2 linked regions of the Prosthecobacter dejongeii genome follow. The protein of the gene in region 1 interacts with the protein of each later gene in a pairwise test. Links are inferred from orthologs where the notes say so. Each region holds a gene or a part of one and is shown on either strand. Other genes may lie near its edges. The genes, in order: accC and ribD.

The links.
Region 2: the proteins of accC (region 1) and ribD interact in binary tests that used the Escherichia coli proteins (3 or more experiments, as listed by UniProt). The link is inferred for Prosthecobacter dejongeii from one-to-one orthologs.

The regions. Positions count from the first base shown.
Region 1 is NZ_JACHIF010000001.1:539,733-546,616, reverse strand. Bases 782-3,762 are described here. They hold accC (acetyl-CoA carboxylase biotin carboxylase subunit), read left to right. Parts: upstream 782-1,581; coding sequence 1,582-2,943; downstream 2,944-3,762. Other genes in these bases: HNQ64_RS01990 (phosphoribosyltransferase-like protein), read right to left, coding at 3,319-3,762; accB (acetyl-CoA carboxylase biotin carboxyl carrier protein), read left to right, coding at 926-1,459; HNQ64_RS02005 (pseudouridine synthase), read left to right, coding at 782-833. In the rest of the region: more of HNQ64_RS02005, read left to right, coding at 1-781; more of HNQ64_RS01990, read right to left, coding at 3,763-6,156; HNQ64_RS01985 (hypothetical protein), read right to left, coding at 6,163-6,339. UniProt on the Escherichia coli protein: This protein is a component of the acetyl coenzyme A carboxylase complex; first, biotin carboxylase catalyzes the carboxylation of the carrier protein and then the transcarboxylase transfers the carboxyl group to form malonyl-CoA.
Region 2 is NZ_JACHIF010000001.1:738,961-749,703, forward strand. What follows is about bases 4,328-7,302. They hold ribD (bifunctional diaminohydroxyphosphoribosylaminopyrimidine deaminase/5-amino-6-(5-phosphoribosylamino)uracil reductase RibD), read right to left. Parts: upstream 6,354-7,302; coding sequence 5,301-6,353; downstream 4,328-5,300. Other genes in these bases: HNQ64_RS02730 (TenA family transcriptional regulator), read right to left, coding at 4,328-4,717; HNQ64_RS02735 (D-glycero-alpha-D-manno-heptose-1,7-bisphosphate 7-phosphatase), read right to left, coding at 4,771-5,304; HNQ64_RS02745 (sugar phosphate isomerase/epimerase family protein), read left to right, coding at 6,472-7,302. In the rest of the region: rnhA (ribonuclease HI), read right to left, coding at 1-273; HNQ64_RS02710 (hypothetical protein), read right to left, coding at 302-1,234; HNQ64_RS02715 (DUF3419 family protein), read right to left, coding at 1,231-2,259; HNQ64_RS02720 (phosphatase PAP2 family protein), read right to left, coding at 2,222-3,052; HNQ64_RS02725 (fatty acid desaturase family protein), read right to left, coding at 3,049-3,996; more of HNQ64_RS02730, read right to left, coding at 3,965-4,327; more of HNQ64_RS02745, read left to right, coding at 7,303-7,524; HNQ64_RS02750 (hybrid sensor histidine kinase/response regulator), read left to right, coding at 7,690-9,342; HNQ64_RS02755 (hypothetical protein), read right to left, coding at 10,109-10,743. UniProt on the Escherichia coli protein: Converts 2,5-diamino-6-(ribosylamino)-4(3h)-pyrimidinone 5'-phosphate into 5-amino-6-(ribosylamino)-2,4(1h,3h)-pyrimidinedione 5'-phosphate.

The sequences.
Region 1 (6,884 bases):
GGATGATCACCGAGTATCGCGCCCACGTCGTCCTCAAACAGGGCCTCAAGCGCCAGATCCGCCTCATGTTCTACCAGCTCGGTTTTGAGGTCGAGCGCCTCACCCGCACCCGCATCGGCTGGCTGGAACTCAAAGGTCTGCAAAAAGGCGGCTGGAAACAGCTCACCGAAGTCGAAGTGGATCGCTTCTTCTCCAAGGACGGCGTCACCGGCCGCCCTGCCAAGATCGCCAAAACAGCCGCCGTGGCCGATGCAGGCGACGAAGAAGCCGGCCGCCCTGTGCGCCGTGCCCCGGCCAAGCCCCGTAGCGGGCCCCGTGGCAAAAAAACTTTCGGCAGCGAAGACCGCCCCCGCAGCGGCCCGCGTGGCAAAAAATCCTTCGGCAGCGAAGGCCGCACCCGTAGCCCCCGCGCCGCCTCTGAGGCCGGTGAAGACCGCCCCTTCGGCGCACCCCGGTCGAAAAGAACTTTCGGCAGCGAAGATCGCCTTCGTGGCCCCCGCTCCAGCTTCTCCGAAGGCGAAGATCGCCCTTTCGGTGCTCCCCGCGGCCAAAAACCTTTCGGTCGTGAAGACCGCCCCCGAAGCCCGCGTGGAGGCTATTCCGAAGGCGAAGACCGCCCCCGCAGTGGCTCCCGTCCCCCTCGTGGACGCGCCTCTTTTGGCGATGACGAGGCCCCCCGTCCCCGGGGAAAACGCCCAGAAGGCGACCGCAAACCCCGCAGCAGCGGCGGTGCTGGTAAGGCCCGCTCCACCCGTGGAGACAGCCCCAGCAGGCCACCACGCGCCTCGGTGAAACGCGCTCCAGGAAAAAATGGCCCTCGCGGCCGGGCATAAATTGCGCTCAGCGCAACAGCGCTTGTCTTTATCCTTGCCACGGCAGTCAGAGGGGCTAACCTCGACTCCGCTAATCGCACCTACATCCCTGAATGGACGACACAAAATCTAACGAGAAGGAGGCCACAGCTTTGGACCTGAAGCAGATCAAGCAGATCGTGGCCCTCATGGCCGAAAACGATCTCAGTTATTTTCATTTCGAAAACCAAGGATCCAAGGTCGAACTGCGACGTGGATCTGACTTCCAGGCAGCCAAAGAGCTCCTGAAGCATCTCCCCGTGGCCTCCGCCGCCGCCCCGGTCGCCGTGGCTGCAGCCCCTGCCGCCCCCGCTGCGGCAGCCCCCGCCGCCCTCGCTTCCGCGCCAGCCGCTGCCGCCGCAGAGCCCGCAGGCCCCACCATCAACAGCCCCATGGTCGGCACCTTTTACCGCTCCGCCGCCCCCGGTGAAAAACCCTTCGCCAACATCGGTGACTCCGTGGATGAAAACTCCAACGTCTGCATCATCGAGGCCATGAAGGTCATGAATGAGATCAAGGCCGAAGTGCGTGGCACCATCGCCCGCATCCTCGTCGAAGACGGCAAGCCCGTCCAATACGGCCAGCCGCTGTTCGAATTGAAGGCCTAGGCCGGATTTTCTCGCGACACCTTCTTGAATCGCACGGCTCACCCCTCCCGGGTCCGCTAGATCAAGAAGGTGCCGACTCAAAAAAATCACAAGTCACGCACGCACTTCCTCTCCCGTCCCTCATGTTCAGAAAAGTCCTCGTCGCCAACCGTGGTGAGATCGCCGTCCGCATCATCCGCGCTTGTAAAGAGCTCGATGTCAAAACCGTCGCCGTATATTCCGAAGCCGATGTGGACTCCATGCATGTCCACCTCGCCGATGAAGCCATCTGCATCGGCCCCGGCCCCAGCAGCGAGAGCTACCTGAAAATCAGCCGCATCATCAGCGCCGCAGAGATCGCCAACGTGGACGCCATCCACCCCGGCTACGGCTTCCTTTCCGAAAAAGCCGAATTCGCCGACGTCTGCGAACAGTGCAAAATCAAATTCATCGGCCCCAGCTCCCGCGTCATCTCCATGATGGGGGACAAAAACGTCGCCCGCGCCACTGCCCGCAAAGCCGGCGTCCCCGTCACCCCCGGGTCAGACGGCCTCATCCATAACGAAGAAGAAGCCCTCATGTGGGCGCGCAAAATCGGCTACCCCGTCATCATCAAAGCCAGTGCCGGTGGCGGTGGCCGTGGCATGCGCCCCGTGCTGAACGAGGCCACCCTCATCTCCAGCTTCCAGGCCGCCTCCCTTGAGGCCCTCAAATGCTTTGGCGACGGCTCCATGTACATGGAAAAGCTCGTCGAAAAGCCCCACCACATCGAATTCCAGATCGTCGCCGACAGCCAGGGCAACGTCGTCCACCTTGGCGAGCGCGACTGCTCCATGCAGCGGCGTAACCAAAAGATCATCGAAGAGTGCCCCAGCCCCAAGATGACCGAAGACCTCCGCAAGCGCATGGGCGACGCCACCATCCGCATCTGCAAAGAGATCGGCTACGAAAACTGCGGCACCATCGAGTTCCTCGTCGATAACAACCGTGAAGACTTCTACTTCATGGAGATGAACACCCGCATCCAGGTGGAGCACCCCATCACCGAAGAAGTCTATGGCTGCGACCTCATCAAAGAGCAGATCCGCATCGCCGCTGGCCTCCCCCTCAGCGAGCACGTCGTCAACGCCGTCCCCCGTGGTCACTCCATCGAGTGCCGCATCAACGCCGAAGACCCCTTCCGCAACTTCGCCCCCAGCCCCGGCAAGATCAATCTCTGGTACACCTCCGGTGGCCGCGGCGTCCGTGTGGACAGCCACGTCTATTCCGGCTACGACGTCCCGCCGTATTATGACTCAATGATCGCCAAGCTCATCGTCAGCGGCGCCACCCGCGAGATCGCCATCCGCCGCATGCGCCGCGCCCTGGGTGAATTCGTCGTCGAAGGCATCAAAACCACCATCCCCCTCCAGAGCAAAGTCCTCACCACCAGCGACTTCCAAAACGGCCAATACGACATCACCTGGGTCGAAAACTTCCTCCGCCAGGAAGGCCTGAAGGGCTAGAGTAACAGCATTTAACACCTTGAAATTCAAGGTGTTAGTCACGCTAAAAAGCACCCAAAATCCGCCACTCCCCCCGAGGACTCCCCCTTTCCAAGGAAAGATGGGTCATGTTGGGGCTGGTAACCGATAGGAGTATTGTATACTGCACAGCCTTTGATAAGGCTAGAAGACGCCCTTGAATTTAGATGTGGCTAGGTCACGCAAGGAAACGCGAAGCGCACCCAATTTTTGCCTTCCTGCTATGCACCTGATCTCCTATTGGGGAACGGGAAACCTGGGGCTACGCAAATCCATTGAAGTGCTTTGGCGATGCCCAACGGGTCAGAATTGTGGCAATTTTTGCAGCCTGACAAGATGTCCCTTTGAAGATTAGACTTAACCGACTACAAGTTTGTTCAGATACCCTCGGCGGATCATGAGTGGCACCCAAGGCTGGCCGCGGTGGATACCTGGGCACCACAAGGCTGTACATGTAGAAACCGGTATATTGAAAATAGTAGCGAGCAAGCCGCGCTTGCCGTCATAGCCAAGGGCGTCGCGAGCACAGCTTTCCTTATCGGCGGGAGTCAGATTGTCAAAGGCCACCGCGTTAGCACGAGTCCAACTGAGCACATTGCGTCCGACCTCCTCTAGATAATGAGACAACTCGCAGTCCGCCTCAAGGCAATTGGAGTCGAGGCCTTCGTGGAAATATAGTCCTTTGAAGTTGCCAATCTTGATTTCAGCGGCCACTTCTTTGAGCCGATCCTCGGCTTCCTGTGTGCCAACAGCGACGATGGCTGCCCAAGGTATTTTGCGAAGGGCAATTTGGTCCTGCGGGCGCAGAGCATGCTGGAAAATACCGCGCTCGGAACGCATTTCCGCAGGCCATTCTTCACGTGGAACTCCCATCCAAGATCGGAGTTGGCAGGAAGCTTGGCTGCCAGAGACGATATTGTCGTCGCAGAGGACCAGTAGCGATTCGGACTTCATGGCGTCGAGCGCATCTTCAATACTTTTGCAAATGGTCCAGCCATTTTTGTCAGCCTTGGATTTCAATTCTTGTTCGAAGAGCATCCGCGTCAGGCTTCCGCTGTCTGGGGAGAAGCCAGTGATGACAAAGGCCGCTTTTGGATGCTGTTCCGCAAGGCGGTCAAGATTCTTGTCCATTGCCTCGGCCAGCCGAGCGCGATCAAGAATTTGGATGCGCTTAAGAGCCGGGAGAAGTTCCTTGCGCAGGCGTGGAGGGAACTGGGTCACAAACGCGTGCACAGATTCCCGCGTTACCTGCCAAGAGCCTTCGCCGCTGAACCCCTTGAGCTTCGCGGCAATTCCTTCAACCTCAGGACAGTCGGAGGGATGAGGAAAGAGGCGCGGGCAGTCATTGAAATAATCAGCATGGTTGGCCGCCTGCCTGATACTCTCAAGACGCTCCATGTTGACTCCGGCGCGGCGAGCAGCCGTGTCGAGATCTACCATCATACCGGGAATGAACTTGAAATGAATAGGCCGATTCGAATCTCCGAGCGAGGCATCAAACTGGTAGTCGCTGATGGGGCCGTCCAAGCGGGCCAGAACCTTAGCGGCAGCAAGCGCATTAAATTCTCGCCATGCTGGCGGGCCGACAACATAGGCCTGTGATTTGAAAATTTCCAAGGCGTCGCTCTGCTCGTCTGCAATATTGCGGTCGGAGGAAAACATTAGTTCCCCGTTTTCTACGATGAGGCAGTCCTTACGCTGTGCATGAATACCCCGAATAGGCAGAAACATCGGGGCATTGGCGGGACTTTTGGGAACAATATCCTGGCGATGCTTGGCGACGGCGGCCGAAAGTAAGGCTGCTTCCGCTAGGATTTTTTCTTCAAGATCAGAAGGCTCACGCAAGCGTTCAAGCAGGTGCCCAACTGTAGCTTTTACAAGGCTGGCGGACGTATGGCTTGGGGAATGTTGAAGGAAATGGCTGAGATTGACGCGTGCTGTTACGAGTCGCTTGCCAATGACAAGCGCACGCTTGGGCAGCTGACGGATACGGAGGTTTTCTCCGTATCGAGCGACGTCGGGGCTGTTGCTTCGAACCATTGCCTGAAGTAGACTATCGTCGCTGTCAGCCCAGAGGAGGAGGACGTTACTCTGGCGTTCACCGTTGGTGCCAAGGCCGTGGAGTCCACGCTCCAGTAGGGCTTCAGCACAGAGTGTCACTTGGTGTAGATAGACGCGGTTGTAGAGACTTGTGCGAGCATGGGCCAGTTCCTCAAGCGTGTCGACGCCCGATGCGTTCACGATTAGGATCATCGACTCTTCCGGCCCGCCAGACTGGCCAGTTAAGCGCTCAAGCTTGGAGCGAGGGACTCTGAGGAAGGCAGACCGGAGGAACAGGCGGGCAAAGTCAATGCCGACTGGGATGCCGCACGCCTGTGCGTCGCGGTTAATGTAGTCGATTTTGTCAGCATCAATCGCGGTGGCGGAAATCAATTCGGCGGCACCTCGTTCGTCTACAGTAGGCGGCAGCCCAATAATTAGGGAGGCAACGCGGTAGATAAAATTTGAGTGCCCCTCGGGCCGCACCGCCTTGCTGTAGAATCGCTGGAAGCGCGGTGAGAGGACCACCAAGAGTGACAACGCCTCGGCGAGCTTAGGATTTTTTCCGAAACGCACCTCAATTTCGATCATAAACTCATCAATTGAGGCAGGACCAACCTTGAACTGCGTGCTATGTGTGGTGACTGCGCGCTCGGTAGCGTGCGAGAACGGCATATGACCAATATCATGAAGAATTGCTGCATGAAGCAAGTCGGTGGAAAGATCCGAGGTTAGGGGCCAGTAATGGTACCCGTGCATCCTTCCGCCGTTCGCTTCTGCCTCCTTCTGGTTCTTGCGGATTGAGGCTAACAACTGATGGATCACCGAATACATGCCCAAACTGTGGACAAAGCGGGAGTGCTCTGCGGAAGGGTAGGTCAAGTAGGTGAGGCCCAATTGACGAATACGACGAAGCCGTTGGACAACAGGACTGTCGAGGAGAAGCTGCGCGCTGCGGTCGAGTTCAACCATTCCCCAGACATTATCCTTAACGACCTTAGATCGGCGGGGTGTGGTCCTGGCGTGGTCGATCATCCGATCTACGTAGTTGTCCGTGAATCCGACCTCATCGAACGCTCCATTGACCGATTTTTCAAGGCCTTCGATACGCGAATACCAAGCTTGCGATAGTTCGGCGAGCAGGTCGGCGGACATTGGTCGTCAGGCGGCTGCGCGATAGGCGTCCCCCGCCTGAATCACGATGTTGCGATCCGCAGGGGCCAGCTGTTCGAACAACGAAGTGGCAAAAGCCTGCGGAATGTCGAAAGATATCTCCTCGTAAAAGGGATTAGGCGCGGCGGTGAGGCTCAGTTGCATGTTGCGTAAGGCTGTCTCCATACCGTCCAAAGAACCCGTATTGCTCGGAAGAAGTTCGTTACGCAAACGGACCAAGCCGCGGAAATCCTCAAGGTTGTGTCGAGGAGCAGACGCTACGATCTCGTCTAGCTTGGCAATAAGAGCAAGAAAACGCTTCCGGTCCTCTGGGGACCTAGGACGAGTAGAAGTGACGCCTTTCTGTACAAGATAGGCGACCAAACCCCTCAAGAATATGGTTGTACGATCCATGAAATTTTGGAAATCAAGGTCTTAAAACCCGGAATTCCGAATCTAAAGTGCCTGCGATAAAATGGAGCTATAAAAATGGTATTGCAAGCAAAGAAGTGGCAGCATGTGTTGCATACTTGGCAGGCGTGCATTGCAATTCGCTTCAGCAAGCCTCGCGCAAGTGACCATTGAGGCCGCGTACATCTTAAGCTATATGTTGATAAATATATCAGAAATAATGCTGGGGTTCTCGCGTCTTTCTGTGAGAACAGACGCCCCCTCCCATCTCGTCCAGAGCGCCGGAATACGTCAAGGTCTCCAACGGGCAGAAGACTCTA
Region 2 (10,743 bases), 200 kb from region 1 along the record:
CACCCAGCCCCGAGCTTTCCAGCTCTTAGCCCAGCCCTTTTGCACCGTATCCACGACGTATTTGGAATCGGAAAAAAGCGTGACCGTGCAGGGGCGATTCAGCAGCTCCAGGCCCTTGATGAGAGCCATCAGCTCCATGCGATTGTTCGTCGTGCGACGATAACCCTCAGAAAGTTCCTTGGTGTGCGCGCCCGCCTGCAGCAACACCCCATAGCCACCTGGGCCCGGATTGCCGCTACATGCGCCATCAGTGTAAATAGTAACGGAAGTCATGTCGAAAAAGAAAGTGAAGACGGCGCCGTCAGATCTCAGCTGTGTCCACCCACCAGTCATAGCCAGCTTTAATCCGATGACCATAAATTGTGGCTGGAGCTTCTTCCACTTTCAGATCTTTGAGGTAAAGCCGCAGGACTGCCATTTGAGACCGGGGGACGGCGGTGAAAACGGCGGGCATTTGTTGCAGTGCGGCTTCCTGAACGGCCCTCCGAATCGTCTCGGCACCCTGCTGGGCAGTGTCAAAATACAACCCGGAAAGGTGGGCAGAGACCATCTCCACACCGCTATCAGACCATAGCTGCTTACTCAGTCGGGTATCTTCAAGCAGACCGCGCATTTTCCCTCCTTCATCCAAGATCGGCACGGGTGGCATCTGAGAACGCAGTCCGGAGCGCCCGCCTGTTACGATGCAAGCCGGAGGGCCTGGACATGTTTTCTCCACTGCATGGCCCGCTTTGGCCTCAGTATTTTGCAATGAAGAAAGACGGAGCACCACAATCTCGGCCACTTTTTCAAAGAGTGGAATCCCCACTCTCCCTGTATAGCTAATAGGCAGGCGGCCAGTGCCGTTCATGACGATGCCATAACAGCTTCGCGACTTGCTCCGTTCGATCTGCCGCCGCGCCTCATTCATCAGCAGCGCGAGCACACGACTGCCACGCGCCTGCGGGCTGATTTTGAGATCGCACAGGTAATGGGCCAACTGCGTCATCGGGCATTCACCCTGCCAATGCAGCCAGCGCTGCACCCGCGCCAGAGTGCCTATGACCTCCCCTTCGCGCTCGACAACAAGCAAAGTCGCTGGTCCCATGGCGGTAAAAAATGGCAGATACGCCCGGCCATGGGAGATGGAGAAGTGGCCGCTGTCCCCTAGAGGATATCGGAACTGCCCCTCGAATCTCTCCAGCGCCTCACCCATCCATCTAGGCGGCGGCTCGGAATAGCAGTGCAGAGTCATAGTCGGGTGCCAACCAAGATGCGGGGATAGAAAAAACTGCGGTCTCGTTTTTCCATGGCTTCCCCCTGGGCTCGATCCCAGCGGATTCCATCGACCAACGTCTCTATTTCGAGCGTGGAGTTAAGCTGGCGAATGATAAGACGCGCGCCCGGCTTCATCACCCGCGCTGCCGCTGCAAGGGTCTGCGCCGCATGGGCGGGGGGAAGCCAGTCGAGGATGTTGGAAAGGTGCACTAGGTCCGCACTCGCAGGCGGAAGGTCATCCAGGACTTCCTGCATACGACCTTGATGCCAGACGATTTCTGCTTGCAGCGGCTCGGTGGATCTTAACCAGTCATAAGGACAGCCTGGGGCAAAACGTCCGCCATACATCTGGTGCAAAAAGGGATTGGTTGCGGCATCGGCACGGCTCAGTGCCACCCGTGTGCGCCAGGCGAAATGTTCATGAAAAGGCAGACGCGGATTTTGAGTGGCCTCCTGGCCAAAAAGGGCCACCAGATTGGCCAGGGACATCACCTTCGCCAAGGCTTCATCCAAACCGTTTTGGTTTATTGACACGCCCGGGGGTAGAGCCTGACGCAGTGTGGCAAAGCAGCGTTCATACCTTCCCAAATGATCCGGCCCATGCTCGGACACCAAGGACGGAGGACCGAAGACATCCGCGGGTAAATCCAGAATCTCCAGCCGAGGAAGCAACGCTTCTTCACGTTCTAGTGCTGGCAAAGGCGCATGGCCTAACAGATTGCATGATACCATGGCCGATTCATGGGTGGCAAGATGAGCCTTGAACCGTGCTAAGGCCAACTGGGCGGGATTCACATCAACCGCATGGATGCGGGCCAGTGGCAGGCGCGCGAGCTGGATCAATGTTTCACCACCAGAAGCAATCATGACGACGGTGGCATTTTCAGGCAAAGCCGTGGCTAGCTCCACATCCAGCGCGGGATCTTCCCGCACCTGGGCAAAGGCCAGAGGCAACTTGGCGGCCTCAAGAGCCCAGGGATCGGCGGGGGGCAGGTCGTTCATGGCAGATCTGAAGGATAAGGAAGAGCAGCAGGCTGGCGAGCAAATCCACAGCATAATGCAGCCTAAGAGCGACGGTGGCCACCATCATGAGAGCAGAGGGGGCCAGCATGGCCCAGAAGCGAGCGCGGAAGTGCGCCCAGTCCCAGGCCAGCAGCGTGAGCGTGATGAGTAAATGTAGGCTTGGAAACGCATCGTATCTGGCGGCCATCATGCTATTGATCTGCTGGTTCCAGGCAGTGAGCACCCCACCTTTGACCGGCTCTGAAAAGAGCTCAGGAAAAGCGACGGCGGGAGGCGCAGCGGGGTACAATAGATAACCAACAAATCCGAGGCCAAAGGCGGCGAACAAAGGTGCGCTGATCTGGCTACGCCAAGACGGATCGCGCCACAGGGCATCCAACAACACCCAGTGTAGGTAAAGGTGGTAACTCAAGTACCCGAAACTCAGTTCTTCGTTTGCCCACAGGGCCAGACGCCCCTGCCATGAGATGGCAGGTGATGACCCAAACATTGCAGCATCCGCTTCCAGCAGCTCCCGATGCCGCAGTGGAATACCCAGCACCTCTACCAGAGTGGAGGAGCTAGCATAAAAGGCCCAAGCCACTAAATAGCTACCGACCAGCCGCATGCGGTCACCGCTTTGCGTCCTCCACAACAAGACAGCATAGGCCACCATTCCACACACTGCACTTATAGTTAGGCCATGCACGCCTTTCACCCAAAACAGGGCAGCCAGGACACCGGAGCCGAGAACCAAGAACAGAAACTCATGTCTAGCTGGGACTGGTCTCATACCCGAGGCTCCACTTTTTGCTTCGGACCCAGCGGGCTACGCCGGAGGCTACCAGTGACGAACTCCTGCACAAATGCCCAGTAGGAGCGGATAAAGGGTGCACCCTGCTCCTTCAGTGGCTGTTTCAGCGCCTCATGCACCTGCGGTAGATGATGCCACGGCACACCGGGGTAGAGGTGATGCTCCAGGTGGTAGTTTTCATTGCACATGAAGAAACGAACGATGGGATAAGTGAGAATGGTGCGCGTGCCGCGCACCTCATCATCCGCATGTTCCAGTAGCGTGTGCTGGCTCATGCCGCGGATATTGACCATGGTATTGATGAAAAGCATGGGGATGAACCAGCCATGCCACAACCACCGAGCGGGCAGCCATTCCAAAGCCAGCCAGATGAGCATGAGAGTGGCTGCGACTTCCGCTAAGATACCCACCCGATCACGCCTCGTGCCATGCCTGAAACCGAGAATCGGAATCGCAGTGATGTAAATGGGATATCCGATGAGCAGCCGCAGCCAGTTCATGATGAACACCAACCAAGTCCAGCGGGTGTAGCTAGCGTAGTGATCAGGATCATTTTCCTCCCCCAGGTGCTGATGATGGCGCAGGTGCAGCACACGGTAGGCGCTGAAGTTTTGAAGCACAGGAATGGCGCACAAGGAACCGCCCATAGCATTCAAGAAACGACGATGAGAAAGCGTACCATGCACAGCCTCATGGGTAAACAGGCTAACACCATGCAGGGAGGCCGCCGCGAGAAGATACAGCGGCACCAGCAGCAGCCACTGCCACCCGTGCGTGACTTGCGCCGCAGCCGTGCAGGCAGTCCAGGCCGCCGCGCCATACAGCCCGGCGAAGATGAAAAGGCGCAGCACATGCTGGCCAGCAGCCCGCGTGTGGCAGAGGCGCAGGAGCTCAGGCGGCAGCGTGGGCGGTGGCAGGCTCATGAGGGCGGGTAGGTTGGGCTTCCTCCAAAAGATCCTCATAGAGGCGATTAAAGACATGCAGGCCCAGCTTCACGCCATCCTGTACAGCGGCGCGGTTCTCGCCCCCACGATCCCATGATCCTGCGACGATCTGGAAAAAATCCGCTGCATGGCGCTGGTCAATCTCTGCATGGAGCTTGTAGTGAACAAGGTCCTCAAAAGCAATCCACCCCTGCTTCACCACCTGCTCACCTATGAGAGCGGAGATGTCTGCAAAAGTGTGTTCGATGACGCCCAGACACCCGAAGGCGACTTCGATGGGCTCCATGAGGCAGGTCCCCATCAGGCTGGTGTTAAAGGCCCGGACGGCGGGCCCTTCCCGCAGCCGTCGCACCTCCTCGCGAGACACACCAAGGGTGGCCAAAAATTGCTGGAAGCTCATGTCATGCGCCAGTCTAGGGTCAAAGCCTGCTGGGCTTTCCCCCTCATCTCCATCCTCAAAACCATGTTCCTCAGAAAGATTGTGGATGAGCCCCTGGCGCAGCGCAGAGCTTGGCATGCGCGCCGTCAGTGCCGCCATGGGCCGGGAGAAATAGCGCACGGCAAAAAAGAACTGCTGTTGCGTTTCCCGGAATACCTCGCGATCCAGCTGCCCCTCACGCAAGGCCGTGAAGTAGAGGTTTTGTAGCAGGGGATGCGTATTCGCCTCGGCCACTACCCAGCGGATAAGTTCATGATTCATGCAGAAGAATACTTGGCAGACAAAGGGCCTGCGAAAGTTGTTCATCTTAAGATTTATAATAACGTCTCCAGCAGTGCCTTCAGCCCGCGTGTATCGGGCAGAGTATGAGTGGCGGAAACGAGGTGGGGGTTTTCGCTTTCGATGCGGATGCTGATGGGGACACCGGCATGGGTGCCCATTTCGATGTCGCGATCAGCATCGCCGATCATGAAGCTGTGGGCGAGATCGAGATCGTGCTCCTGGGCTGCACGCAGCAGCATCTCAGCACTGGGTTTCCGGCAGGTGCAGGTGGGGTCTTTGGAAAGGCAGGTGCAGGCGTAGATGCCATCGAAGGCGGCATCGTGCAGAGCCAGCTCTGCCTGCATCCGGGCATGGATGTCATCCAGCGTGGCCTGGGTCATCAGCCCTTTGCCCACCCCCTGCTGGCTGGTGGCTAAAATGGTGGCGTAACCACGAGCTCGACAAAAGGCCAGAGCCTCGACAATGCCCGGACTGAAATGAAAATCTTCCCAGCGGAGGACGTATCCGGCTCCTGGAGAAAGATTGACGACTCCATCGCGGTCAAAAAAAACAACCGGTCGGCTCATGCGTGATCAGATTCTAGGTTAGGCCAAACAGGACGACCTGTGAGGCAGAGGTTATCGCCAATGGGCAAGAGGGTGACGTTTTCCAATGCGACGGAGCTTTGCCAATCTGGACCGCCGATGACAGGCAGCCCGCCCCCACAGAGACGCGGGGCGATGTACCAGCATACCTCGTCCACACAGCGCGCAGCAAAGGCCTGGCCGAGCACGTTGCTACCGCCCTCAATGAGCACACTGGTGATGCCACGGGCGGCGAGATCCCGCAGGACCTCGGGAAAGGCCAGATCCCGCAGCACAAGGGTGCGGTCCTGATAGGCATCGGTAAAGACGTACGCGTCTGCGGGCAGATGACCGCTGCGGGTGAGGATGATGCGAAAGGGCTGTGGCTTGAGGCTGCCGTTTCGCAGGGTGAGACGGGGATTGTCCTGCCGCACTGTTTCCGCTCCCACCAGGATGGCATCTACCCGAGCGCGCAGGCCCTGGCTATGAGCACGGGCGGCCTCGCTGGTGATCCAGGGGCCCTCACCGGGAGGGCGGGTGATGCGACCATCCAGGCTCTGCCCAGCCTTGGCAATGACGTACGGAAGACCCGTGGTGATCCATTTAGCAAAAGGGCGCAGAATTTCCTGGCACTCGCTTTCCAGGATGCCGGTAGTCACGGCGATGCCTGCGCTTTCTAAAAGCTGCTGCGCACGGCCCACGTGGCTGGGATTTGGGTCCTGCGCCCCCCACACCACGCGTGTGATGCCTGCGGCCTGAATCGCGGAGGTGCAGGGGCCTGTGCGTCCCTGCGTGCTGCACGGTTCCAGCGTGACATATATGGTGGAGCCCGCGATGCGCTCGGGCGCGCGAATGCGGGCATCCTTAAGTGCCTCAATCTCCGCATGGGGCTGACCCGCTTGACGATGGAACCCTTGGCCAATCAGTTCACCCTCCGCCACGATCACCGCCCCCACGGCTGGATTTGGACTGGTGAAGCCGATGCCCTGGCGCGCCTGCTCCAGGGCGAGGCTCATCCAGTGGAGGTCGGATTCGGGGTTTAGGGCGGGCATGGCTAACTTGTTTCATAACGCGCCCAGTCCTGGCAGACAAGGCGGCTTTCATTCAGGATGTCTGACAGGGAACTGCAGGCTTGACCGTTGATGTCAGACTCTCTTCACTCCCGTCTGCATGAACCGCCGCGCCTTTCTCCACCAGTCTGCCTTCATCACTGCCGCCCTCACCGCCTCCAAGCTGAAGGCTTCAGACTCGCGCCCTTTGATCGGGATGGACCACTTTTCCGTGCGCGCCACCGGCTGGAAGGCGGGCCAGTACATTGACCATGCCGCCAGTCTGAAGCTGGACACCTGCTTCATCTCAGAACTGCACATCTTTGAAAACTTCGAAGAGGCCTACCTCAAGGGCCTGAAAGAGCAGGCCGACAAAGCCGGGCTCAAGCTGTATGTGGGCACGGGTTCCGTCTGCCCCACCTCGAATACCTGGAAGGACACCTATGGCACCCCAGAGGAGCATCTAGCCCTGACCATCCGTGTGGCCAAGGCCCTGGGCTCGCCCGTGGCCCGCTGTTACCTGGGAAATAACAAAGACCGCGCCACAGATGGCGGCATCCAGAAGCACATCGAAGCCATTCTCAAAGTCATCCAGGCCAACCAATCCCGCGCGGAAGCCGAAGGCATCAAAATCGCCATCGAAAACCACGCCGGCGACATGCAATCCCACGAGCTGAGGGCCCTCATCGAAGCCGCAGGCAAGGGCTACGTCGGCGCGAACATTGACCCCGGCAATGCCGTCTGGGCCATGGAGGAGCCCATGGCGCATCTGGAGGCCCTCGGTGCCCTCACCGTCTGCTCCAGCGTGCGTGACAGCATGGTGTGGGACACGGAAGAAGGCGCCGTGGTGCAGTGGACCGCCATCGGTGAAGGACTGGTGGATTTTAAAGCCTACGCCAAACGCTTTGCCGAGCTCGCCCCTGGCGTCCCCCTCCAGGTGGAGACCATTTCAGGCTTTGCCCGCCCGATGAACTACAAGAGCGAAGAATTCTGGAAGCCCTACCCCGGCTATCGCGATACCGCCGCCTTCAAGGCCTGGGTAGAAATGTCGAAAAAAGGCAAAGCCATCCCCAGCTTTAAAGCACCGGATGGACCGGGTAAAAAGGATGCCGAGATCGCCTACCAAAAGGGTGAACTCCAGCGCAGCACCGCCTGGCTCCAGGCCCATCTGTAGTCTCACCACCTCTCCAGCCTCCACCAGGCCGCCCCAGGGGAAGTCTGCGCGCTATATTGACGAGAGTTTCAAAAATGAGATGCATTAAAGATCAGTTTCCCGAAAATTAAAGTTTACTTAATAATTTAAGATAGCTAAATGGAGCCCTGATTACCTGTGGCTGCCATGACACTTTCTCCCGATACACTGCGTCCTGACACACTGGCCGAACTGGAAGCAAGTCTGCACCAGATGAAAACGGCCAACTACTTCCTCCGAGTCGCGGTGGATCAAGTGCCGGAGGCGGTACTCATCCTGGAGGCCGAACCCACGGACAACGCAGGGCCCAAGGTGCTCTTTAGCAACGCCGCCGCCGCCGTGCTGGTAGGCGTCGAGCCTGAAAAAGGCCTTCGCGGCCTCGGCATTGCTGACTTAGCCGCAGGCGACTCCGATGCTGCCACACTTTTAGGCAGCCTGAAACATGCCACCGAAAACGGCGGCGCACACGAGTGCGAGGCCTTCGTTCAGAACTTTTACGGCCATCCTCCCCAGCGCTGCAACTGGCGCGTACGTGCCGTCTTCAACAGCATGCGCAAGCTGCTGAACTACACCCTCGTCGTCACTCCCCTGCCCATCCTATCGGCAGCGCTGCCTAAACCGGTGCCTGCCCGTGGAGAAGATCTGGACAGCCAGTCAGATCAACTGAAGCAGGACAATCTAGCCGCCCTGGCCCAGGGCATCGCTCATGATGTCAATAATTTGTTAGGCCCAGTCACCATGCGCCTTTCAGACCTGCTCCAGCAAGTGCAGGGACAGCCTGCTCTGAAGGAAGAGCTGCAGCTCATATTCAGCGGGCTGAAGCGCGCTCGTCAATTCACCTCCCAGGTGGTGACCGCCTGCAAAGCCAAGCCTAACCAAAAGCAGCCCATTGATGTAGCCGCCATCATTCATGACACAGTCAAGTTCGCCGGCGCAGGATCCAATGCCCAACTGCGCGTGCGCCTGGGCCAAGCCCTCCGCTGGCCCGTGGCCGATGCGGTGAAGATCAGCCAAGTGCTGCAAAACCTCATTCTCAATGGCATCCAGGCCATGCCCCAGGGCGGCTACATGGATGTGGATGCAGAGAATGCAGACATCGGTCTCGGCCAGGATGACATCCTGAAACCCGGCCCCTACGTGCGCATCACCGTGCGGGATCGTGGCTGCGGCATTTCACCAGAAAACCTGGAGCGTCTCTTCAAAGAAACCTTCACCACCAAGCCCGATGGCAACGGCATCGGCCTCACCACCTGCAAGCTTTTCATCCATGCTCACGAAGGCGACATCCGTGTCTCATCCAGGCTGAATGTCGGCACCGAGTTCAGCGTTTACCTGCCCGCCGTGCCCGCCATGACAGGACAGGTGGGCACCCCAGAGCGAGACCATGCCCCCGTGCCCTTGAAAAAAGGCCAGGGCCGCGTCCTCATTGTGGATGATGAAGATGACCTGCGGAAAGTCGCCCAGCTCATCCTCAAACGCTGCGGGTATGAAGTCATCGAATGCGACAACGGTCAAGATGCCGTAAAGATCTACCACAGCCTCGCCCGCACCGGCACCCCACCCGATGTCGTGCTCATGGACCTGACCCTCCGCGGCGGCATGAACGGTGGCGAAACCGCTGAAGAGATCCTCCGATTCGACCCCGAAGCGCGCCTCGTCGTCACCAGCGGCAGCGTCAATGAAGACGTGCAAATGACCTTCCTCGAGAAAGGCTTCGTCGGCGTACTGCCCAAGCCCTACGAAGCCGGTGAATTGACCCAGATCGTCCACCGCGTAGTCACCATGATGAGCCGCGCCTGACCCCCTCACGGGCGAAAAACAGACCAGCGAGACGATTCCGCACCTCATATAGCAGAGTCCTCTTCCAAGCCCCAAAGGAAGCCGAAGAGATGGACCCTCAGGCCCAAGAGAGAAAACCCAGAGCGTCTGGCCTAACCAGACGTTTAGATTCGATTCGCCCCTTTCTTCGGTGTCAACACCGAGCGCCACTTCTCCTAGCGCCTCCTCCCGAGCGAGCCTGAACATAGTTCCCCTTCATACTCGCCCGGTAGTCATCAACAACAGACACCCCTTCCCCAAGACGTCTACCTTCAAAGCCATCCCCCACAAACCAGCCCCTGGTGCAGAGTGCCGCATCCTGTCCAAATGCCCCTCCATCGTCGGCAACCGTCTCTTTTGGGGCCAATTGAAGAGTGCCTTCCAGGGCAGTGCACGCAGGCTCCGTGACGGGCGCTGGATCGGCCGCGAAGAGGCCGAGTACAAAGCTCCCTCTACTGGGCCACCCCCGGTTACGGTTACATCGTCACCGCCACCAGCATCGTGCCGGGCTCCCGCCCGCCCTCCCGCTACAAGGCCAGGAACGTGGACAGGATGAGGCTCATTTGCAACGCCATCGGCTTCATCCAGGCCGTCCAACGCGGCATCCAGCAAGGATTGATTTGATCTAACCTCTTGTTATACCTAGCTCCATATACAACGCAGCGGATGTCTTGAAGACCCACTATGCCCACGTCCCATGACCAATTCGCCGGAGGGGATTGCCCTGGAGACAGGCATGAATGACGGGCTATGGGTGGTCACTGTTTGCAGCACGCCTGCTGATGAATTCATTCACTTGTTCACTTGTGTGCGAATAGTCGCGTTTATTAATGAAACCAACTGATTTCAACTTCAAAAGTGGTGACATATCCCCATCTGCCACTTCCGTTTTTACAAAACGGAACTCCTCGATAGTTTTGCTTTCCTCCAAAAAGCTCAAAGACTGCAGCTTTCCACATGAGGAAAGCTTAATCGAGCGGACACGAGCGCACCTACTTAGCAGCGGAATGTCCTGAATATTTCCGCAGGCTTCAAAGTGAACTTGCTCAATGGGAGTGCTTATCAGCGCGGCAATGGTGACAAGAGCTTTACAATAACTCACGTCAATCTGGCGAAGCCTCGCCAGCCTCTGCACGCCATCAAGGCTTGTCACTCCTGCTTGGACAAGCTCCAGTGCTTCCAAGTTAGCAAATGAAGAGAGAGCGTTGAGATCTTTCGTCTTGGGTTTGTAACCTTTAAGATAAAGGGACTCTAAAGAATCTCCGCTGCTGGGCAGGATGTCACCCGAATGCCAGACGATCCGTAAATCCACCAAGTTAATAAATTCCCTGAAATCAAATCCACGCAATCTCATTCCTCCTAGGCTAATGAAGCGCAACTCGT